3 regions of the Burkholderia sp. BCC0397 genome follow, and region 1 is predicted to be linked to each of the others. Evidence: predicted binding sites of a transcription regulator. Region 1 holds the regulator's gene; each other region holds the start of a gene.

Evidence for each region. Region 1 encodes HrcA, which represses chaperone genes, less so after heat shock. Its sites were predicted from a motif close to TTAGCACTCNNNNNNNNNGAGTGCTAA; they were not measured.
Region 2: the regulator HrcA is predicted to act here: its motif matches at 3,800-3,826, upstream of rpoH (RNA polymerase sigma factor RpoH).
Region 3: the regulator HrcA is predicted to act here: its motif matches at 3,950-3,976, upstream of groES (co-chaperone GroES).

What each region holds. Positions count from the first base shown of each region.
Region 1 is NZ_CADFDL010000003.1:634,881-642,665, forward strand. It holds gene dnaK (molecular chaperone DnaK) at 1-1,607, opposite strand, end outside; gene HWX03_RS13040 (thioredoxin family protein) at 1,756-2,214, opposite strand; gene grpE (nucleotide exchange factor GrpE) at 2,225-2,770, opposite strand; gene HWX03_RS13050 (hypothetical protein) at 3,123-3,284, shown strand; gene HWX03_RS13055 (RNA-binding S4 domain-containing protein) at 3,256-3,663, opposite strand; gene hemH (ferrochelatase) at 3,748-4,812, opposite strand; gene hrcA (heat-inducible transcriptional repressor HrcA) at 4,958-5,980, opposite strand; gene HWX03_RS13070 (NAD kinase) at 6,112-7,014, shown strand; gene recN (DNA repair protein RecN) at 7,035-7,785, shown strand, end outside.
Region 2 is NZ_CADFDL010000004.1:394,072-401,856, reverse strand. It holds gene ybiB (DNA-binding protein YbiB) at 1-361, shown strand, start outside; gene leuA (2-isopropylmalate synthase) at 739-2,385, shown strand; gene HWX03_RS15955 (nuclear transport factor 2 family protein) at 2,529-2,912, opposite strand; gene HWX03_RS15950 (acyloxyacyl hydrolase) at 2,958-3,527, opposite strand; gene rpoH (RNA polymerase sigma factor RpoH) at 3,887-4,822, shown strand; gene cydP (cytochrome oxidase putative small subunit CydP) at 5,191-5,466, shown strand; gene HWX03_RS15935 (cytochrome ubiquinol oxidase subunit I) at 5,456-7,036, shown strand; gene cydB (cytochrome d ubiquinol oxidase subunit II) at 7,068-7,785, shown strand, end outside.
Region 3 is NZ_CADFDL010000003.1:502,454-510,238, forward strand. It holds gene HWX03_RS12460 (hypothetical protein) at 1-352, opposite strand, end outside; gene HWX03_RS12465 (rubredoxin) at 458-628, opposite strand; gene HWX03_RS12470 (hydroxymethylpyrimidine/phosphomethylpyrimidine kinase) at 884-1,750, shown strand; gene groL (chaperonin GroEL) at 1,897-3,537, opposite strand; gene groES (co-chaperone GroES) at 3,583-3,876, opposite strand; gene HWX03_RS12485 (SRPBCC family protein) at 4,280-4,792, opposite strand; gene HWX03_RS12490 (DUF1571 domain-containing protein) at 4,837-5,469, opposite strand; gene HWX03_RS12495 (quinol oxidase) at 5,466-5,885, opposite strand; gene HWX03_RS12500 (anti-sigma factor) at 5,912-6,694, opposite strand; gene HWX03_RS12505 (sigma-70 family RNA polymerase sigma factor) at 6,691-7,206, opposite strand; gene HWX03_RS12510 (hypothetical protein) at 7,234-7,593, opposite strand.

The DNA.
Region 1 (7,785 bases):
GAATCGGCCAGCTCGCGCAGCTTGTGATCTTCCGCTGCGTTCGCTTCCGCGTCCTTGATCATCTGGTCGATTTCAGCCTCGGACAGGCCCGAGTTCGCCTTGATCGTGATCTTGTTTTCCTTGCCGGTCGCCTTGTCCTTCGCGCCGACGTGCAGGATGCCGTTCGCGTCGATGTCGAAGGTCACTTCGATCTGCGGCACGCCGCGCGGTGCGGGCGGGATGCCTTCGAGGTTGAACTCGCCGAGCAGCTTGTTGCCCGCCGCCATTTCGCGCTCGCCCTGGAACACCTTGATCGTCACGGCGCCCTGGTTGTCGTCGGCCGTCGAGTACACCTGGGCGTGCTTCGTCGGGATCGTCGTGTTCTTGTTGATCATCTTCGTCATCACGCCGCCGAGCGTCTCGATACCGAGCGACAGCGGGGTCACGTCGAGCAGCAGCACGTCCTTGCGGTCGCCCGACAGCACTTGGCCCTGGATCGCCGCGCCGACCGCGACGGCTTCGTCCGGGTTCACGTCACGGCGCGGATCCTTGCCGAAGAACTCCTTCACCTTCTCCATGACCTTCGGCATGCGCGTCTGGCCGCCGACCAGGATCACGTCGTCGATGTCCGACACCTTGACGCCTGCGTCCTTGATCGCGATGCGGCACGGTTCGATCGTGCGCTCGACGAGGTCTTCCACCAGCGCTTCCAGCTTCGCGCGGGTGATCTTCAGGTTCAAGTGCTTCGGGCCCGACGCGTCCGCCGTGATGTACGGCAGGTTGATTTCGGTCTGCTGGCCCGACGACAGCTCGATCTTCGCCTTTTCGGCGGCTTCCTTCAGGCGCTGCAGCGCGAGCACGTCCTTCGACAGGTCGACGCCCTGCTCCTTCTTGAACTCGCCGATGATGTAATCGATGATGCGCTGGTCGAAGTCTTCGCCGCCGAGGAACGTGTCGCCGTTGGTCGACAGCACTTCGAACTGCATTTCGCCGTCGACGTCCGCGATCTCGATGATCGACACGTCGAACGTGCCGCCGCCGAGGTCATACACGGCGATCTTGCGGTCGCCCTTCTCGACCTTGTCGAGACCGAACGCGAGCGCGGCTGCCGTCGGCTCGTTGATGATCCGCTTGACTTCGAGGCCCGCGATGCGGCCGGCGTCCTTGGTCGCCTGGCGCTGGCTGTCGTTGAAGTACGCCGGCACCGTGATCACGGCTTCCGTGACCGGCTCGCCGAGGTAGTCTTCGGCCGTCTTCTTCATCTTGCGCAGCACTTCGGCCGACACCTGCGGCGGCGCGAGCTTTTCGCCGTGCGCTTCGACCCATGCATCGCCGTTGTCGGCCTTGATGATCGTGTACGGCATCAGGCCGATGTCCTTCTGGACTTCCTTCTCTTCGAAGCGGCGGCCGATCAGGCGCTTCACGGCGAACAGCGTGTTCTTCGGGTTGGTCACCGACTGGCGCTTGGCCGGCGCGCCGACGAGCACTTCGTTGTCGTCCATGTACGCGATGATCGACGGCGTGGTGCGCGTGCCTTCCGAGTTCTCGATGACCTTGACCTGGTTGCCTTCCATGATGGCGACGCACGAGTTCGTGGTGCCGAGGTCAATACCGATGATCTTTCCCATTTTTTCCTAATCTCCAGAAATGCTTGTTTGCTGCACGAAACGCCGCGTTTTTGGGCGGTTTCGCACGCCAGAATTCAACTCTGTTCCCGAAATGCGTCCGTCCGATCCGTTTTCAAGACCCGACGAGCGATGCGGATATTAAATTTTTTCAATCGCCGCCGGCTAGCGGATCGTGCGGGCCGCCGGTACCCTCGCCGGACGGCGCACCGGCCGCCGCGGCATCGGCCGCCGCGGCAATCTTCGCGCGTGCCGCCGCGACGGCTGCCTGGAACTGCGCGAGGCCATGCCAGCCGGTCGCGCGGCCCAGCCGCTTGCCGCGGTGGAAGAAGAACCACGTCGGCACGCCGTGCAGCCCGAAGCGGCGCCCCAGCTGATGGTGTTCGTACACGTTGCAATGGAACCACTTCAGGCCCAGCGCGCGGATCGCGTCGGGCTGGGCGAGCATCGCCTTCTTCGCGATCTCGCAGTTGAAGCAGTCGACGCCCCAGAAGAACACCACGGCCAGCGCATCGCCCGCGCCGCCGACGGCCGCGTCGAACGTGCCGGCGTCGAGCGCCTGCATGTCGAACGCGTCGAACGCGGCCGGATCGACGCCGGCGGGCACCATGCCGGCCGCCTTACTTCGGCTGGGCCACGGTGACGAGCGCCGGGCGCAGCACGCGGTCGGCGATCATGTAGCCCTTTTGCAGCACCGTGACGACGGTATTCGGCTCCTGCTCGGCCGGCACCATCGAAATGGCCTGGTGCTGGTGCGGATCGAACTTCTCGCCGACCGGGTTGATCGCGACGACGCGGCCCTTCTCGAGCGCGCTCGTCAGCTGGCGCAGCGTCAGCTCGACGCCCTCGCGCACCTTCGCGATGTCGCCGGAGGTATCGCCGACGGCCGCTTCCAGGCTGTCCAGCACCGGCAGCAGGTGTTCCGCGAAGCTCTCGATTGCGAACTTGTGCGCCTTCGACACGTCGTCCTGCGCGCGGCGGCGCACGTTCTCGGTCTCGGCCTTCGCCCGCAGGAAGCTTTCCTGGAGCTCGGCGACCTTGGCTTGAGCCTCCGCGAGCGCCGCGTCGGCGGCTTCGGCGGCGGGTGCGGCGCCTTGCGCCGTCTGCTTCTCGCTGCCGATGTCTTCGGCCGATTGGGTAGCCGGATTCTCTTGCGTGTTTTCCATGTCGCTGAAAGTCGATTAGAGGTTGAAGCCAAATCGGCGACCGCCGGACGTATACCCGGCGGCACCGCACATTACTGGTGCAAATAAGGGCGAAAACTGCGGTTTCAAGTCGGTCATTCGCCGACATTCGCCAATGCCGCGAAACAACCGCGCGTTTTCCGGTGCAGGCGTCGCATAGTCCGCCGGATCGGGCGAAACGGCCTGTAACAACGCTTACCCGGCAAGTACTAGCTCCGCACAGGCCGGCTGAACTACACTCCACTCAAGCGTCGGAAAAGCGTGTTTACCCTAGCTGACCGTCGCCTGACATCCACCTGGCGCCGTTTTCACCCTTGTTCTCGAGGGGAGTACCGTGAAACTGACCTTTGCGATATCGGTGGTCGCGCTGGTACTCATTGCCGGCACCACCACCATCTGCCTGTCGGGAGCCGTCACCGACCGCACGACCGAATACGGAAGCGCGCGGGCGACGTTCGACCAGATGTTCAGCTCCCACCAGAAAATCTGTCGATGATGCGCCGGTCGCGCTTCGTCGGCCGGCCGTGCAGTTCGGCCGCCGGCTCGCGATACGTGCGGCGCCGCTCCAGTTCGGCGAGCCGCGCGGCCCGCCCCGCTTCCGTTTCCGCGTAGAGCGTCTGCGCGACGCTCGCGGGCCCGCGCACGTCGCACACGCCCAGCACGGCAATGTGCCAGACGATGCCGTCGATCGCAATCTCGACCTCGTCGCCCACCCGTACATCCTTCGCCGGCTTGACCGACGCGCCGCCGATCTTCACGTGTCCCTTGTCGACCGCATCGGTCGCGAGCGAGCGCGTCTTGAAGAACCGGGCCGCCCACAGCCATTTGTCGATGCGCAGCTTCGCGCCCGGGTCCGTGGAAATCTTGTAGTTCATGTCAGCCTCCGCCGGGCCGCCCTGTGAAGGCTGACCGCTCCCTCGGAAAACGGCGAACAAAAAGCGCGTGGAAATCGTTTCATCTCAACCCACCGTTTCGGGCTGCGCGGCCTTGACCGGCCAGCCCTGCAGATTCTCCGCGACGATCTCGCCGAGCGCGCCGATCCATGCAGATGCGCCGTTCAGGCACGGAATGCGGTGGAAGGTCTTGCCGCCGCCGGCGAGGAACTCGTCGCGCACTTCCATGCCGATTTCCTCGATCGTCTCCAGGCAATCGGCCGTGAAGCCGGGACAGAACACGTCGGCCCGCCGCACGCCGGCCTCGCCGAATTCGCGCAGCGTCGGCGCGGTGTACGGCTGCAGCCATTCGGCCTTGCCGAAGCGCGACTGGAACGTGATGCGGCATTCGGTGCCCGACAGCCCGAGCGCGGCCATCAGCAAGGCGCCCGTCTGCTGGCACTGGTCGTGATACGGGTCGCCGAGGTCGAGCGTGCGCTTCGGCACGCCGTGGAAACTCAGCACCAGCTTGTCGCCGGCCGCGAAATCGGGCCGGCCGTGCTGCGCCCAGTACTGGCGCACCTGCTCGGCCAGCGCATGGATATAGGCCGGATGGTCGGCGTAGTGCCGCACGGTGCGCACTTCCGGCTGATTGCGCATGCGCGCGAGCGCGTCGAATGCGGCATCGAACGCGGTGGCCGTGGTCGACGCCGAGTATTGCGGATACATCGGCATCAGCAGCACGCGCTCGACGCCCGCGCGCTTGAACTGCGCGAGCGCATGCGAAATGTTCGGGCTGCCGTAGCGCATCGCGTAGTCGACCGTCACGTGATAGCCGTTCGACACGAGCAGGTGCCGCACGCTGTCGGTCTGACGCTCGGTGTACACGCGCAGCGGCGAGCCCTCGGGCATCCAGACGGCCGCGTATTTCTTCGCGGACGCACGGCCGCGCAGCGGCAGGATCAGCGTGCGCAGCAGCACCTGCCAGACGGCCTGCGGGATTTCGACGACCCGCGGATCCGACAGGAATTCGGCCAGGTAGCGCCGCACCGCGCGCGGCGTGGGCGCGTCGGGCGTGCCGAGATTGATCAGCAGCACACCGATACGATGGGCGGCCGCGATACTCGAAGGCGGCTCAAGATCGAAACGCATGGGCAAGAACGTGCTCGGGGCACGGGACCGGACGGCCCTCAATTATAGCGGGCCGCCCCGTGCCGTTCGGCCGACTGTCGCCGCAAGCGGCGCCGCGGCACGATAGCGGGGCGGGATCGGGCTGGCGATCGCCGGCCATCGCCGGTCATTGCTGGCTCAGCGTGAGCGACAGCAGGCGCGCGGTGATGTCGACGATCGGGATCACGCGGTTGTACGCCATGCGGGTCGGCCCGATCACGCCGAGCGTGCCGACGATCTGCCCATTCACCTCGTACGGCGCGGTGACGACGCTCATTTCCTCGATCGGCACGAGCGTCGATTCGCCGCCGATGAAGATCTGCACGCCCTGGGCGTGGCTCGATACATCGAGCAATTGCAGGAGGCCCGTCTTTTGGTCGAATACGTCGAACAGCTTGCGCAGCCGCGCCATGTCGGACGACAGGTCCGCCACTTCGAGCAGGTTGCGCTCGCCGGAAATCAGCACGGTGTCCTCGGTGTCCGGCACCTCGGTGCTGGCCGTCACGGCCGCGTGCATCAGCGTCGTCATGTCGCCGCGCAGCTGGTCGATCTCGTCGCGCAGGCGGCGGCGCACCTCGTCGAACGACAGGCCGGCGAAATGCGCATTGATGTAGTTGGACGCCTCGGTCAGCTGCGACGGCGAATAGTCGCGCGGCGTCGCGAGCATGCGGTTCTGCACGTCGCCCTCGGGCGTGACGATGATCAGCAGGATGCGCTTGTCGGACAGGCGCATGAACTCGATCTGCTTGAACACGTGGCTGCGGCGCGGCGTCAGCACGACGCCCGCGAACTGCGACAGGTTCGACAGCACGCTCGCGGCGGCCGCGACCACCCGCTGCTGCGGCTCGCCGGCCTGCAGCGTGTTCTGCACCTGGCGCGCGACGGCCTCGGCGTCGATCGGCGCCTCGACCGTCAGCATCGTATCGACGAACAGCCGGTAGCCGCGCGGCGTCGGCACACGGCCGGCCGACGTGTGCGGGCTCGACACGAGGCCGAGCTCCTCCAGGTCGGACATCACGTTGCGGATCGTCGCCGGGCTCAGCTCGAGCCCGGAGTAACGGGACAACGTGCGCGATCCGACTGGCTGACCGTCGGCGATATACCGTTCGATCAGGGTTTTCAGGAGGGTTCGTGCGCGAGGATCTAGCATGGTGGAAAATTTTAGCGCAACGGCGCGACCGCGGCGAGTGGCGTCGGCCACCGTTGCGCGGGCCGGGCCGATCCGGCCCCGTCGGGGCACTGCCGGTTCTTTTCGTCAACGAGCTATGGTGTAATGCCGGCATGAAAACCGGTAATCAGTTCAAGACTGTCGCGCTCGTCGGCCGGAGCAACACGCCCGGCATCGCCGAGCCGCTCGCCACGCTGGCGGACAGCATCGCCACGCTCGGCTTCGAGGTCGTCTTCGAAGGCGAGACCGCGCGGGAAATCGGCATCGCCGGCTACCCGGCGCTCACCCCGGCCGAAATCGGGGCGCGAGCAGACGTGGCGATCGTGCTCGGCGGCGATGGCACGATGCTCGGCATCGGCCGCCAGCTTGCGCCATACCGGACACCGCTGATCGGGATCAACCACGGGCGGCTCGGCTTCATCACCGACATCGCGGCATCCGACATGCACGCGCTCGTGCCCGTGCTGCTGGCCGGCAAGTTCGAGCGCGAGGAGCGCTCGCTGCTCGAGGCGCGGATCATGCGCGACGGCGAACCGATCTACCACGCGCTCGCGTTCAACGACGTCGTCGTGAACCGCAGCGGCTTCTCCGGGATGGTCGAGCTGCGCGCGTCGGTCGACGGCCGCTACATGTACAACCAGCGCTCGGACGGCCTGATCGTCGCGACGCCCACCGGCTCGACCGCGTATGCGCTGTCGTCGGCCGGCCCGATCCTCCATCCGCAGCTGGCGGGCATCGTGCTCGTGCCGATCGCACCGCACGCGCTGTCGAACCGGCCGATCGTGCTGCCCGACGATTCGAAGATCGCGATCCAGATCGTCGGCGGCCGCGACGTCAACGTGAACTTCGACATGCAGTCGTTCACGTCGCTCGAACTGAACGATACGATCGAGGTGCGCCGCTCGAAGCACACGGTGCCGTTCCTGCACCCGATCGGCTACAGCTACTACACGACGCTGCGCAAGAAGCTGCACTGGAACGAACACGCATCGAACGAAGACGACAAGGCGTCCTGACGCACCACCGCCCCGACACCATGCTCCGCCACCTCTCGATCCGCGACTTCGTCATCGTCGCCGCGCTCGATCTCGAATTCGACAGCGGCTTTTCCGTCTTTTCCGGCGAAACCGGCGCCGGCAAATCGATCCTGATCGATGCCCTCGCCCTCGCGCTCGGCGAACGCGCCGACGCGAGCGTCGTGCGCACCGGCTGCGGCCGCGCCGACATCACGGCCGAATTCACGCCGCACGACCGCGTCGCGCGCTGGCTCGACGAACACGCGTTCGACGCCGAGGACACCGTGATGCTGCGCCGCGTGATCGACGTGAACGGCCGCTCGCGCGCGTTCATCAACGGCACCAGCGCGACGCTCGCGCAGCTGCGCGAACTCGGCGAGATGCTCGTCGACATCCACGGCCAGCACGCGCACCAGCTGCTGATGCGGCCCGACGCGCAGCGCGAGCTGTTCGACACGCACGCGGGGCTCGTCGCCGATGCCGCGAACGTCGCGCGCGCGTGGCGCATGTGGCGCGACGCGACGCAGGCGATCGACGCCGCGAAGGCGCACGAGCGCGAGTTGCAGCTCGAACGCGAAAAGCTCGCGTGGCAGCTCGCCGAACTCGACAAGCTCGCGCCGCAAGCCGGCGAATGGGACGAAGTCAGCAACGAACACAAGCGCCTGTCGCATTCGGCGAACCTGATCGAAGGCGTGCGCGGCGCGCTCAACGCGCTGTCCGAGTCCGACGACGCGATGCTCGCGCAGCTCGGCGCGATCGTGTCGAAGCTGC
Region 2 (7,785 bases), on a different contig from region 1:
CGGGCTTCGGCTCGTCAACTACACGCACCCGCCGTACCGCGACAGCCTCGCGCAACTGTTCCGCGACCACCCGGACGCCGCGCTGGGCGGCGCGCTGCTCGCGCGCGGCACCGAAGGCGAAGCGGTGGCCGACACGCGACGCCAGGTGCAGGTCGACTGGCTGCACGACGGCGTGTGCGACACGCTGATCGACGCCGAGCGTTCGTCGACCGACGCGCCGCCCGTCGCGCTGCCCGAGTCGCGCGATGCGGCGACCACGGCCGCGTGGACGGACGCCGTGCTGCGCGGCGAGGTGCCGGCGCCCGACACGGTGGCGCGCCAGGTCGAGACGATCGTGCGGATCGCCCGCGTCGCGCGCTGAGGGTGCCGCGGCGACCCGCCCCTTTATCCCGACATTTGACACGCGAGCGCATCCTGGCATAGAGTGGGCGCCATGCGTTCCTTTCCGAACCCCCTCCGAATTACCTCCGGCCGCCTAGCGCGGCCGCTATCGCTACGACTAGCCTAAGGCTCTCGTAGCGCCGTGTGCTGTCCGCACGGTCCTCCCAGCAGTTCCTCGCCGTACCCCTCTCGCAGTTTTTACAACCCGAAGTCGTCAGCATTCGTCCGTCCATCCGTCGGCCGATTCGCGAAGATCATCCGCATCCGCGGCGCCATCGCGCGCCGGATGCGAGGCAGCGCCAACCGGCGCCCATGCCGCCCGTCTTCGCTCGCGACTTGAGACCCGAGGTCCAGAAGATGATGCGCAATCCGCAAGACAAGTACCGTCCGTTCGAGCCCGTCCGCCTCAATGGCCGCCGCTGGCCGGCCCGCACCATCGAGCGTGCGCCCGTGTGGATGAGCACCGACCTGCGAGACGGCAACCAGTCGCTGATCGAGCCAATGAGCATCGAGCAGAAGCTCGAGTTCTTCGAAATGCTGGTCGCCATCGGGTTCAAGGAGATCGAAGTCGGTTTTCCGTCGGCGTCGCAAACCGACTTCGATTTCGTCCGCAAGCTGATCGACGACAAGCGGATTCCCGACGACGTGACGATCGAGGTGCTCGTGCAGTCGCGCGAAGACCTGATCGCGCGCACGTTCGATGCACTCGAAGGCGTGCCGCGCGCGATCGTGCACCTGTACAACGCGGTCTGCCCGTCGTTCCGCCGCATCGTGTTCGGCATGTCGAAGAACGACGTGAAGGCGCTCGCGATCGACGGCACGCGCATCATCAAGGAACACGCGGCCGTGCGCCCCGCTACGCACTGGACCTTCCAGTACTCGCCGGAAACCTTCAGCATGACCGAGCTGACGTTCGCGCGCGAGATCTGCGACGCGGTCGCGCAGACGTGGCGCCCGACCCGCGACCACAAGATGATCGTCAACCTGCCGGCCACCGTCGAAGCCGCGACCCCGAACGTGTTCGCCGACCAGATCGAATGGATGGACCGCAACCTCGCGTATCGCGACAGCATCGTGCTGTCCGTGCATCCGCACAACGATCGCGGCACCGCGGTCGCGGCGGCCGAACTCGCGCTGCTCGCGGGCGCCGACCGCATCGAGGGCTGCCTGTTCGGCAACGGCGAGCGCACCGGCAACGTCGATCTCGTCACGCTCGCGTTGAACCTCTACACGCAAGGTATCGACCCGGGCCTCGATTTCTCCGACATCGACGCCGTGCGCCGCGTCGTCGAGCGCTGCAACCAGATTCCCGTGCATCCGCGCCACCCGTACGCGGGCGACCTCGTGTTCACCGCATTCTCGGGCTCGCACCAGGACGCGATCCGCAAGGGCTTCGCGCAGCAGCGCCCCGACGCGGTGTGGGAGGTGCCGTACCTGCCGATCGACCCGGCCGACCTCGGCCGCAGCTATGACGCGGTGATCCGCGTGAACAGCCAGTCCGGCAAGGGCGGCGCGACGTTCCTGCTCGAACGCGGGATGGGCTTCACGCCGACGCGCCGCGTACAGATCGAGTTCAGCCATGCGGTGCAGACGCTCGCCGACGCATCGGGCGAGGAAGTGACGGGCGACGCGATCTGCGCGCTGTTCGCGCGCGAATTCTTCGAGACCGACGGCCCGGCCGCACGCCACGGCAGCGGCGCGCGCTGGCAAAACCGCGAGATCGCGGCGGCGAGCGCCGCCGACGCGACGCCCGACGACGCCGTGCGACATTTCGCCGCGGCATTTGCGGCAGCCGCCGGCGCCGCGATCGACGTCGCGTCGTGCGAACACACGCGCGCCGCGGACGGCCGGATCGCGGTATCGGTCGGCTGCCGGGTCGGCGACGCGCCGCTGCGGCACGGTGTCGGCGTGCACGCCGATGCGGCGAGCGCGGCGCTCGATGCGGTCGTCAGCGCGATCAACCGCTCGGCATGGCACTGCGCGGACCGCCGCGCGGCGGCCTGAGCGGCAGGTTTCGATTCACGGTTTGAACGTCAGCGAGCGGGGCGTGACCGCCCGTGCGCCGCGCGATCCGCGCCGCACGGGCCAGTAAAAAGCGGCCCAGAAGGCCGCTCGAATCGGGACATGAAAAGGAGCGCCACGCGCGCTCATGTCTCGGTCGCGCACCGCGTCGCCTGCCACGCAAGCAGGCGCCACTGGCCCTGCTCGTGGGTGTGGACGGCGGTATAGGCGATCGGAAACACCAGCCCGCCGTTGTTCGTTTCCATCTCGACCAGCGCGCGCCCGGTGACGACGCAGGTTGCGTCGCCGACGGGCAGCAGGTCCTGCGACTGGATTTCGATCTGGCGATAGCGGCGGCGGCCGGCGACGATGGCATCGATGAACTGCTGCTTGGTTTCGCGTTTGCCGTTGGTGTGCACGAAGAACACCTTGTCCGACAATTGCGCGTCGAGCGCCTCGCCGTCCCCGTCCACCATCGCCCGGAACCGATCGCGCTCGAGCGCGCGAATCGCATCGACCACCTTCGCCATCGCCTGACTCCTCGGCAACGCGCCCGCCGTGCGCGGGCGTGCGGATCAGAAGTTGTACTGCACGTAGAACTGGTGGAAATTTATACCAGGATTCGGCTCTTTGATACCCGCGTTAGACACATGTTGAAAACGGTAACCGACCTGATATTGTTGCCGTTGTCCGAACTGCGCGCCGACACCGACGACGTCCGCGAACTGGAATGACGTCGACAGCGACAGGTCGTTGGAGATCGTCGGGTGCGTCAGGAACCGGATGCCGGCGCCGGCCTCGATGAACGGCCGAACCTGGCCCGCGCTCTTGATGAAACGGAACATCGGCGTCGCGCCGATCTCGCCGATGTTGCCATGCACGTTGCCGCCCGTGTGCCAGTAGCCGACGTGGCCTTCCAGTACGAACGCGAAGTGCCAGCCGCCGATTTCCCACCAGTTCCAACCGGGATCCCAAACCACGCCGAGATCGGCCTTGTCGATCCCGTGACGGTCGGAAAACCCGCCGCCCGCCTGGATCCCCCATCGATCCGCGAAAGCCGCACCCGATCCGCCCAGAAGAGACGCTGCCAGCATCGCATGCAGGACCAGCCGGCTGCGAGGCCGACGATTCTTCTTATTGTTCATCTGACACTCCAACTTTGTGGGTTGAATGGAGCCTGCCGCAACGGCCGGGCCCGAGCGAACTGAATGGTATGGTAAAGGACTTTTCGGATCGGCATCACGAAGCGAAATTGTTTGCTTCCAAAACGACAAAAATCGAAATCGTCTACCGATTCCCATCTGAAACAACGGCTTACGGAACTTCGTGGCGCGGCCCGTGTCGCAGAATAGACTATCGACTCGACTGATTCGATAGAAAAATGGGGAACTCGGATGCCCCCGCCCGCTCTAAGGAATTAGCACTCGTCTTGCGGGAGTGCTAAGATGGCCCACGGAATCTCATCCGAGACCGGGGTTTGTCCCTGATTCCAAAGGAGTTTTTAGTGAGCAACGCCCTGACCCTCCCGAACACCCTGAGCCCGACGCCGGCCAAGGCCGAATCGGCAGGCTCGCTGGCGCTCGCAGCCCAATCGATGTTGCCCGGCCAGCTCGGCAACATCGACGCGTACATCCAGGCCGTCAATCGCATTCCGCTGCTGACCGCCGAAGAGGAACGCCAGTACGCAACCGAATTCCGCGAAAACAACGACCTCGACTCGGCGCGCCGCCTCGTGCTGTCGCACCTGCGTCTCGTCGTGTCGATCGCGCGCAACTATCTCGGCTACGGCCTGCCGCACGGCGACCTGATCCAGGAAGGCAACATCGGTCTGATGAAAGCCGTGAAGCGGTTCGACCCGGCGCAAAACGTGCGCCTGGTGTCGTATGCGATTCACTGGATCAAGGCCGAGATCCACGAGTACATCCTGCGCAACTGGCGCATGGTGAAGGTCGCGACGACGAAGGCGCAGCGCAAGCTGTTCTTCAACCTGCGCAGCCACAAGAAGAGCATGCAGGCGATGACGCCCGAGGAAATCGACGGCCTCGCGCAGGCGCTCAACGTCAAGCGCGAAGAAGTGACCGAGATGGAAACGCGCCTGTCGGGCGGCGACGTCGCGCTCGAGGGCCAAGTGGAAGACGGCGAGGAGTCGTACGCGCCGATCGCCTATCTGGCCGACTCGCACAACGAGCCGACCGCCGTGCTGGCCGCGCGCCAGCGCGACATGCTGCAGACGGACGGCATCGCGCAGGCGCTCGACGCGCTTGATGCGCGCAGCCGCCGCATCATCGAGGCGCGCTGGCTGCACGTCGACGACGACGGCTCGGGCGGCTCGACGCTGCACGATCTCGCCGCCGAATTCGGCGTGTCGGCGGAACGCATCCGCCAGATCGAAGCAAGCGCGATGAAAAAGATGCGCACCGCCCTCGCCGAATACGCGTAAATCCCCGGCGTTCCAGAGCGCTTCATCGAAAACCGCTGCCCGACCGGCAGCGGTTTTTTTTCGTCCGTTTTTTCCACTGCTTTTCACCCGCTTTTCAGCGCGTTTCACGCGCCGTTTCTGCACCGATTAATTGAACTGATTCATCGGGTATTACGCCATTTGCGGCGCCCTTCCGCATAACCTTGATCTGCCTCAATTTTTGCCCCCTGTTTCGCGACGGTCTGCCGCAGCGCAGCACTCGGCATCGGAAAGCAGTCCTTTTAAAATTGGCATGTCAGGCGCAAAAGGATTAAAACAGCTTCACGGCCGTCATATATCCGACGTAAAGTCGCCCCCAATCCGACCTCAATCGATTCAGGATAATCGCCTTGATCTCGATCAAAAAAGAGCCTGCGCCGCCCTCGCGGCCGGCCGGCACGATCGGCTGGCGGGCGCGCATCGCCGCGTGGGCACGCGGACCGACCCTCGCCCGCGACATCACCCTGGTGCTGATCGTCAAGCTGATCCTCCTGATGTCGCTCAAATACGCATTCTTCAATCATCCGCAGGCCCAGCATATGTCACTGCCGCCTGCTGCCGTCGCCGAGAGGCTGCTCTCGGTGCCGGCGCCCGCCTCTACCGAGGGAGACCACCATGATAAGTAGTGAAGTCGTCGATCTGTCACGTCTGCAGTTCGGCATCACGGCGCTCTACCACTTCCTGTTCGTGCCGCTGACGCTCGGCCTGTCCTGGCTGCTCGTCATCATGGAAGCGGTCTACGTGATGACCGGCAAGCAGGTCTACAAGGACATGACCCAGTTCTGGGGCAAGCTGTTCGGGATCAACTTCGCGATGGGCGTGACGACCGGCATCACGCTCGAATTCCAGTTCGGCACGAACTGGTCGTACTACTCGCACTACGTCGGCGACATCTTCGGCGTGCCGCTCGCGGTCGAAGGCCTGATGGCGTTCTTCCTCGAATCGACGTTCGTCGGCCTGTTCTTCTTCGGCTGGAACCGCCTGTCGAAGGTCAAGCATCTGATGGTCACGTTCCTCGTCGCGCTGGGCTCGAACCTGTCCGCGCTGTGGATCCTCGTCGCGAACGGCTGGATGAACAACCCGGTCGGCGCCGAGTTCAACTACCAGACGATGCGCATGGAAATGACCAGCCTGTTCGACGTGCTGTTCAACCCGGTCGCGCAGGTGAAGTTCGTGCACACGGTATCGGCCGGCTACGTGTCGGCGGCGATGTTCGTGCTCGGCGTGTCGTCGTGGTACCTGCTGAAGAAGCGCGACGTCGACTTCGCGCTGCGCTCGTTCGCAGTCGCGGCCGGCTTCGGCCTCGCGGCCACGCTGTGCGTGATCGTGCTCGGCGACGAATCGGGCTATACGACCGGCGAAGTGCAGAAGATGAAGCTTGCCGCGATCGAATCCGAATGGGAAACCCAGCCGGCGCCCGCGTCGTTCACGCTGATCGGCATCCCGAACCAGGCAGAACAGCGCACCGACTACGCGATCAAGATCCCGTACGCGCTCGGCCTGATCGCGACGCGCTCGATCGACGAACCGGTGATTGGCCTGCGTGATCTCGCGAAGCACAGCGAGGAGCACATCCAGAGCGGGATGATCGCGTACGGCGCGCTGCAGAAGCTCAAGCAGGGCGACACGAGCGACGCGACCCGCGCGCTGTTCGACCAGCACAAGCAGTATCTCGGCTACGGGCTGATGCTCAAGCAGTTCACGCCGAACGTGACCGACGCGACGCCCGAGCAGATCAAGGCCGCCGCGAAGAAGACGATCCCGCCCGTCGCACCGGTGTTCTTCTCGTTCCGGATCATGGTGTTCCTCGGCTTCCTGTTCGTCGCGACGTTCGTTGCCGCGTTCTGGTTCTGCGCGCGCCGCGAACTGCTGCAGGACAACCGCCGCTGGTTCCTGCGCTACGCGGTGTGGGCGATCCCGCTGCCGTGGATCGCGATCGAATTCGGCTGGATCGTCGCCGAGCTCGGCCGCCAGCCGTGGACGATCGCCGGCGTGCTGCCGACGCACCTGTCCGCGTCGAGCCTGCAGCCGAGCGACCTGTACCTGAGTCTCGCCGGCTTCATCCTGTTCTACACCGCGCTGTTCGTCATCGAGATCAAGCTGATGTTCAAGTACGCGCGCCTCGGCCCGTCGTCGCTGCATACCGGCCGCTATCACCACGAACTCGCCGCTGCCGGCGAGCGTGCCGCAGTCTGAGTACGCCCTCGCAACGGAACAAGGAATCGCTATGGACTATGCAACTCTCAAGCTGATCTGGTGGCTGCTCGTCGGCGTGCTGCTGATCGGCTTCGCCGTCACCGACGGCTTCGACATGGGCGCGACCGCGCTGCTGCCGTTCCTCGGCAAGACCGACGAGGAGCGCCGCATCATCGTCAACACCGTCGGCGCGACGTGGGAAGGCAACCAGGTGTGGCTGATCACGGCCGGCGGCGCGATGTTCGCGGCCTGGCCGCTCGTCTACGCGGCGTCGTTCTCCGGCTTCTACTTCGCGATGCTGCTCGTGCTGTTCGCGCTGTTCTTCCGGCCGGTGGGCTTCGACTACCGCAGCAAGCGGCCGGACCCGCGCTGGCGCGCGGGCTGGGACTGGGGCCTGTTCGTCGGCGGCTTCGTACCGGCGCTGGTGTTCGGCGTCGCGTTCGGCAACCTGCTGCAGGGCGTGCCGTTCAAGTTCGACAGCGACCTGCGCGTGACCTACTACGGCGGCTTCTGGGCGCTCTTGAACCCGTTCGCGCTGCTGTGCGGGCTCGTCAGCCTCACGATGCTCGTCGCGCACGGCGCCGCATTCATCAAGATGAAGACCGACGGCGCGATCGCGCGCCGTGCATCGATCGCGCTGCGCGCCGCGTCGTTCCTCGCGGTCGTGCTGTTCGTGCTGGCCGGCGTGCTGGTCGCGTCGTATATCGGCGGCTTCCACATCACCCACGCCGCGCCGACCGACACCGTCG
Region 3 (7,785 bases), 130 kb from region 1:
CGCGCAACGTACGGAAATGCTCGAAGAGAACGGGCGAGCACGCGAGCTCGCGCAGGTTGTGGCGCCCGACGGCCGCACGAAAATCGTGCAGCGCAGCCCGCCAGCCGGCCGAAGTCGGCTCGGTGGCGACGAGCGGCACGGCGGCCGACAGTTGCCCGGCGAAACGCGCGGCCGGCAGCCAGCCGGCTTCCGCGAGCACGGCCGCGGCCGCGGCAAGCGGCGCCGCCGCGTCGTCGCGCCGCCCGAATGCGTCGGCAGCCGCCGCCAGCCACGCGTCGGCGGCGCGTACGGCGCCGCCACGCGGGTTGGGCAATGCGTCAGGGAGGGGAACGTTCGCCGGATCGGACGTCATGGACACGCGCGCCTGTCATCGTCGAGTCGCTCGCGCGAGCCGCGGCGCGCGAGCGCCGGGGCCGGTGCGAGGCCTGAGCGGAGTGTCCGTGGGCCAGCGGTCCGATCAGATCTGGACCATCTCGAAGTCTTCCTTGCGGGCGCCGCATTCGGGACACGTCCAGTTGATCGGGACGTCTTCCCAGCGCGTGCCCGGGGCAATGCCCTCTTCCGGCAGCCCGGCTTCTTCGTCGTAAATCCAGCCACAAATCAGGCACATCCAGCTCTTGTATTCCATCTTAAGCCGCGTCGGGGAAAAGTCGGTAAATTCGGGAGCCATGATGGTACCGTGTCGGGGCCGGACTGCCTAGCAATCGCGCTGGAGGACGGCAACTACGTTGCGCTGCGCTAAAAAATCCGTCGTACCGGCCGGATTCCACCGCATAATGGTTGAAAAGTGCGGCCTGCCGGGCAACACAGGGCCGAACCAGCCCATTCGCCTCGCCGTCCGCATCTCCGTCGCTTGTCCGTTTTTCTCTTGCCCCATTTTTACATGTCCAGCAACGCCCCTCCGATCGTCCTCACCTTCGGCCTGTCCGATCCCACCGGCGGCTCCGGCCTCCAAGCCGATCTGATGACCCTGGCGAGCATGGGCTGTCACGGCGTGTCCGTCCTGACCGGCTATACCGTGCGCGACTCGGCCGCCTGCGAAGAAGTGACCGGCCTCGACCCCGACGTCGTCGCCGCGCAGGCGCGCATGCTGCTCGAGGACATGCCGGTTGCCGCGTTCAAGATCGGCGCGGCAACGCGCGCGGAAGTCGTGAGCGCGATCGCCGAAGTGGTCGCCGACTACGACGGCGTGCCGCTCGTGCTCGCACCGGACTTCACGCTCGACGACGAGCACGTGCTCGCCGCCGACGACCTGCGCGAATCGATCGCCGACCTGCTGGCGCCGCAAACCACGTTGCTGGTCGCCGACCACGCCACGTTGATCGCGCTCGCCCAGCCGGACGGCGATGCCGAGGCGCCGAATCTCGACGCGGCCGTGTCGCACCTGCTGTCGCAGGGCTGCGAATACATCCTGTCGTCGGAAACGGGGTCGCACCGGCTCGTCAATACGCTGTACGGCGAAGAAGGCCAGCTGCGCGAAGACATGTGGGATCGCTCGCCGCACCGGCTGATGGGCATCACCGATACGCTCGGCGCGGCCATCGCGGCGCTGCTCGCGAACGGCCAGGAACCGCCGGAGGCCGTGCGCGAGGCGCAGGAATACCTGTACCAGGCCGTGCGCGACGCGTTCCGGCCCGGCATGGGCGCGTACCTGCCCGACCGGTTCTTCTGGGCGCGCAGCAACGACGATTCGGACACGCCGCCGGCCGTGAAGGCCGACCCGGTGCCGAGGACGTCGCACCGGCATTGAGTCGCGACGCGGCGGGCCGCCCCGCCGCGAAGCCCGAGCGCATCGCATTCCACGCGCCCATAAAAAAAGACCCGCATCGCTGCGGGTCTTTTCTTTGGCTGGAACGCGCATCGCTGCGCGCTCCGGACACCATCGACCGAAGTCGATTACATGTCCATGCCCATGCCGCCCATGCCACCCGGCATGCCGCCCGGCATCGGTGCATCTTCCTTCGGCAGTTCTGCGACAGCTGCGTCCGTCGTCAGCAGCAGGCCTGCAACCGAAGCTGCGTTCTGCAGTGCGGTGCGCGTAACCTTGGTCGGGTCGACGACGCCGGCTTCAACCATGTCGACGTACTCGCCCGTTGCTGCGTTGTAGCCGTAGTTGCCCTTGCCTGCAGCAACCGCCGCCACCACGACGCTGGCTTCTTCGCCGCCGTTCGTGACGATCTGGCGCAGCGGCTCTTCCATTGCGCGCAGCACGATCTTGATGCCGGCGTTCTGGTCGGCGTTGATGCCGGTCAGGCCTGCGATCGCGGTGCGAGCGCGGATCAGCGCAACGCCGCCGCCTGCCACGATGCCTTCTTCCACAGCTGCGCGCGTGGCGTGCAGTGCGTCTTCGACACGTGCCTTCTTTTCCTTCATTTCGACTTCGGTCGCAGCACCGACCTTGATCACTGCCACGCCGCCGGCCAGCTTGGCCACGCGCTCTTGCAGCTTTTCACGGTCGTAGTCCGACGTCGCTTCTTCGATTTGCGCGCGCACTTGCTTCACGCGTGCTTCGATGTTCACGGCTTCGCCTGCGCCGTCGATGATCGTCGTGTTTTCCTTGCCCACTTCGATGCGCTTCGCCTGGCCCAGTTCTGCCAGCGTTGCCTTCTCGAGCGTCAGGCCGGTTTCTTCCGCGACGACTTGACCGCCGGTCAGGATCGCGATGTCTTCCAGCATCGCCTTGCGGCGATCGCCGAAGCCCGGTGCCTTGACCGCAACGGTCTTCAGGATGCCGCGGATGTTGTTGACGACCAGCGTCGCGAGCGCTTCGCCTTCGACGTCTTCAGCGATGATCAGCAGCGGACGGCCAGCCTTCGCGACTTGCTCGAGCACCGGCAGCAGATCACGGATGTTCGACACCTTCTTGTCGTGCAGCAGCACGAACGGGTTGTCGAGGACGGCGACTTGCTTGTCCGGGTTGTTGATGAAGTACGGCGACAGGTAGCCGCGGTCGAACTGCATGCCTTCGACGACGTCGAGTTCGTCGGCCAGCGACTTGCCGTCTTCGACGGTGATGACGCCTTCCTTGCCGACCTTGTCCATCGCTTCAGCGATGCGATCGCCGATCGACGAATCGCTGTTCGCCGAGATCGAGCCGACCTGTGCGATTTCCTTGTTGGTCGTGCACGGCTTGCTGATCTTCTTCAGCTCTTCGACAGCCGCTGCGACTGCCTTGTCGATGCCGCGCTTCAGGTCCATCGGGTTCATGCCCGATGCGACGTACTTCATGCCTTCGCGAACGATCGATTGCGCGAGGACGGTTGCCGTCGTCGTGCCGTCGCCTGCGTTGTCGCTGGTCTTGGAAGCGACTTCCTTGACCATTTGCGCGCCCATGTTCTGGAGCTTGTCCTTCAGCTCGATTTCCTTCGCGACCGACACACCGTCCTTGGTGACCGTCGGGCCGCCGAAGCTGCGCTCGAGCACGACGTTGCGGCCCTTCGGACCCAGCGTGACCTTGACTGCGTTGGCGAGAATGTTCACGCCTTCGACCATCTTCGAACGGGCGGAATCGCCGAATACGACGTCTTTAGCTGCCATCTTTAACTCCTTGAATTCTTGGGAATATGTACCGTCGGAGGACGCTTACTTGGCGTTGACCACGGCCATGATGTCTTCTTCGCGCATGACCAGCAGTTCCTGGCCGTCGACCTTCACGGTCTGGCCTGCGTACTTGCCGAACAGGACGCGATCGCCGACCTTCACGTCGAGTGCGATCAGTGCGCCCTTGTCGTCGCGCTTGCCCGGGCCGACCGCGAGGATCTCGCCTTGATCCGGCTTTTCAGCAGCAGCTTCGGGGATCACGATGCCCGAGGCGGTCTTGGTTTCCTGATCCAGGCGCTTGACGATCACGCGATCGTGCAAAGGACGAAGGTTCATATTCACTCCTCTCTTGACTGAGATTGAAGAACGCTTAGGGAATCTGCCCGGCGGATCGCCCGGCAGAGAATTGTTAGCACTCTCGTGCAGCGAGTGCTAATTATATGGACGGGTTTTGACAAATTCAAGAAGGGAAAGCGGAGGAATTTTCGGGGCGGCGATGCGGCGGGAAAAACACATGAAAACAACAAAAACCCTTTTAAAACAATACACTGAAGCCAAAAACCGTCCCGACGGGCGGCCCCGTGCGGCCCGCCAATCCTATCCAGCCCCGTTTGGACACCGGGTAAGCCCGGAGTTCCTGAGACCGGCGACATCACATCGAAAAAACCGTGCGGGCGCCGATTTCATCCGCCGCGACGCGTTCGTTCGCCGGCGTTGCCGGGCCCGATCCGCACGCTCCTCACGCATCGGCGCAGTCCGCGCCCGACAACGGCCGGAAGGTCCGGCCGTCCGTCTCGACGGCCGCGCCCAGCCGCCGCGCGAGGCCCTTCGCGCCTTCGCGCATCACGACGTCGTGATTCCATCGGAACAGCGGCCGCGCGAGCGGCTCCAGCCAGTTCATCCAGCCGTGCGTGCGGATGTGCCAGTCGTAACGCACGACGGTGCGCGCGCCGTCGGCGGCGAACGACCAGCATCCGTCGCCTTCGATCGCGCCACTCGCGCGGCCTTCGAGCGCATGCGGCCGCTCGACGCGCCGCACACGCATGTCGAAGGTCAGCCGGTACGGCAGCGCGCCCTTCCAGGTATATCGGTGCAGCGCGCCGACGCCGCGCGCGTCGCCATGCTCGAGCTCGACGGTGCGCACGGCGCCCTTCCACCAGTCGGGCCAGCGGTCGACCTGGTAGATCGCATCCCACACCGCCGCGAGCGGCGCATCCACCCGCCAGGTCGTCGAAAACCGGTACTCCGCCATGCAGCCTCCGGCATGCGCGTTCAGGAACGCGGGTCGGCGCGCCGTCAGGGCGCGAAGAAGCGCTCGGGAAACGCGACGTCGATCTCCACGTCGTCGAGCGTCACGGTTTCGAGCGGCACGTCGTCGTCGCCGGCGTAGCTGACGACCTTCAGCGGAAAACCGTCCGCGGCGTCGAGCCACAGCCGGTAGCGATGCACGCCGTCGACCGCGTGCGCGGGCGCGCCCGTGACCAGCACGCGCAGCGTGGTCCGGCCGCCGACGGCCTCCTCGCCTTCGGTCACCGTCGCGCCGCCCTGCTGCAGCGCATGAACGTTGCGCAGCAGTTCGCCGACGTCCGAGCGGTCGACCCGGTGGCCGGCGCGGTCGCGCACGAGCGGATTGGACGGCGACAGCGTCAGCGCGGGCGGCGCATGCGTGCCGAACGGGCGCAGCCGCACCTTGCCGTCGCCGGGATCGTACGCGAGCACCGCGCCGCGATGCGGCGACACGAAATCCATCCGGACGAAGCCGGGTTTCAGGTATGCGTAGCGGATTTCGGTGTGCTCGCCGTCGCGCGCCGACGACCGGATCGTCGCGCGGTACGAGCGGACGTGGTCGAAATGCGCCTGCGCGACGGTCACGGGATCGGCTGTCATGCTCGCTCCTATCAGGCTCGCGGCCAGCAACGCGGCGATCACGGCGCCGCCTCGACATCGAGCACGCCTTCCATCCCGCGCTCGCGATGGCTCCTGAAAAACAGCAGCCGGTGCGTGCAATAGTAGGCGAATCGCCCCGGCTGCATCGGCGTGAAACGAAACGTCCTCGGCGTCGTGGCGAGCTCGGTGCGTACCGTGATGCCGGCCTGCGGCGCGTCGATTTCGAAACTGTGCGGCACCACGCCGGCCTCGGCCGACACGGTCAGCTCGACCGGCGCGTGCGCGCGGACGATCACGTGGTTCGGCCGGAAGAAATAGCTGCCGCCGACGATCGCCACGCGCTGCACACCGTCCGCGTCGACCGGCACGCGCACGGGCGGGTCGCCGTCCGCTCGCGCAAGCATCGTGCCCGTGAGGAACGCCGCCAGTACGAGCCCCTTCATCATCGCCGTCTTCATCGCCTGCTCCTTGCGAGCGCCGCGCGTCATCCCTTCCACGCGTCGGTCGGGCCGCCCAGCGCACCGCATGCGTCGATCGCGAGCTCGCGCAGACGCCGTTCGTCGCCACGGCCGGACAACGCATAACCCATGCCGCGATCCGACCAGAAATACGTGTAGCGGCCATCGGCCGACATCGCCTGCGGCGCGAGGCGCCGCGTATCGTATGCGGTCATGTAAAGCGTCACGCGCGCGCCGTCCGCGCGCTGGTACATGAGCTGCGCGGCCGGCCCCGCGTCGCCGGGCAGCAACCGGCCGCCCAGCAGCGCGTAACCGTATTCGTCGAGCGACGGTGCGCGCACCGGCCGGCCGACGCGCGCCGACAGCCACGCGGCGAGATGCGCGGGATCGTTCGCACCGACTTCCACCGGATGCTCGCGGTCGGCGGCGTACACCGCGTATGCGACATCGGCGCGCGCGGCGAACGCCGGTTCGCGGCCGAACGCCGCCCACCCCGCATGCAGCGCGACACCGATCAGCAGCCCGGCCGCGAGCCCCGCGAACGCATGCGCAACGGCGCGCCAGCGCGGCGCGCGGCGCTGCACGAACAACGCGGGCGCGGCCCCCGGCAACGGAAACAGCGCCTTCAGCGCATCGCGCTGCGCGCGGTAATGCGCGAATCGTTCGGCTTCCTGCGGATCGGACTGCAGGCGCTCGAGCATCTCGCGGCGCTCGCGCCCGGACAGTTCGCCATCCAGCAACGCGGACAGCAGCTGCGCCGACGCATCGTCGTCCTGCTGGTTCGAAGGCTTGCGCGGATCGTCCATCATGGCTTCCCGATCACCCGTAACGTGGCCGTGCCGTGCGCCGACGGCGCGTCCGACAGCAAGGCGCGCATCTGCGCGCGCGCCCGCGCGAGTCGCGACATCACCGTGCCCACCGGCACGCCGAGCACCTGCGCGGCATCGCGATAGCTCAACTCCTCGAGCGCGACCAGCAGCAGCACCTCGCGCTGTTCGACCGGCAGCCGGTACAGCGCGCGCTGCACGTCCCGCAACTCCAGCCCGCCGACCTCGCCTGCCGGCGCGGCCATCGTCTGCCACGGCGCCGTCGCGTCGTCGACCGCGATCTCGTGCCGTGCGCGCAACTGGTCGATGAAGCGGTGCCGCAACAGCGTCAGCAGCCACGCGCGCAGGTTGCCGCCGTCGCGCGGCGGCCGGTTCAGCGCACGCTCGAGCGTGTCCTGCACGAGATCGTCGGCCCACGCGCGCTCGCCCGTCAGCGCACGCGCATAGCGCGTGAGATGCGGAAGCCACACCAGCAGGTCCGATTCATAGCTCATCGGGGTGCCTCGCGCGTCGCCGCGCGATCACGGCCGCGCGACGTGCCACATGCCGCCGATCCCGTCGCCGCCCGCGTCACCGGCCTTGTGGTCCATCTTCCAGCGATACAGCGGGCGGCCGCGGTACGCCCATTGCTTTTTGCCGTCGTCGCGGGCGACGAGGCTCAGCGCGCCCGACGCCTTGTCGTACGCGTCGGCGAGCGCGGGCGGCCAGTTGGCTGCGCACGCGCTGTCGCACATGCTCTTGCCCGGCGCATCGCGATCGAACACGTACAGCGTCATGTGCGCTTCGTCGACCAGTTTCCCGTCGCCCACCTGCGGCGGTTCCGCGGCCGCCGGCCGCACGATCGCCGCCGTCAGCGCGGCGGCGAACAGCATCCGTTTCATTCCCGTTCTCCTTGGCGTCGTGTCGCGACACGGTGCCGCCGGACGGGACGATCGGCTGCGTCGCGATCATTATCCCGCCGGCCGGCTGTGCCGGAACTCGGTATGTAAACGGACGGCGACGGCCGGTTATTCCATGCAGCGCCATGCCATGCCGCGACGAGCGGCCGCGATCATTCCTGCGACGAAGGAAAA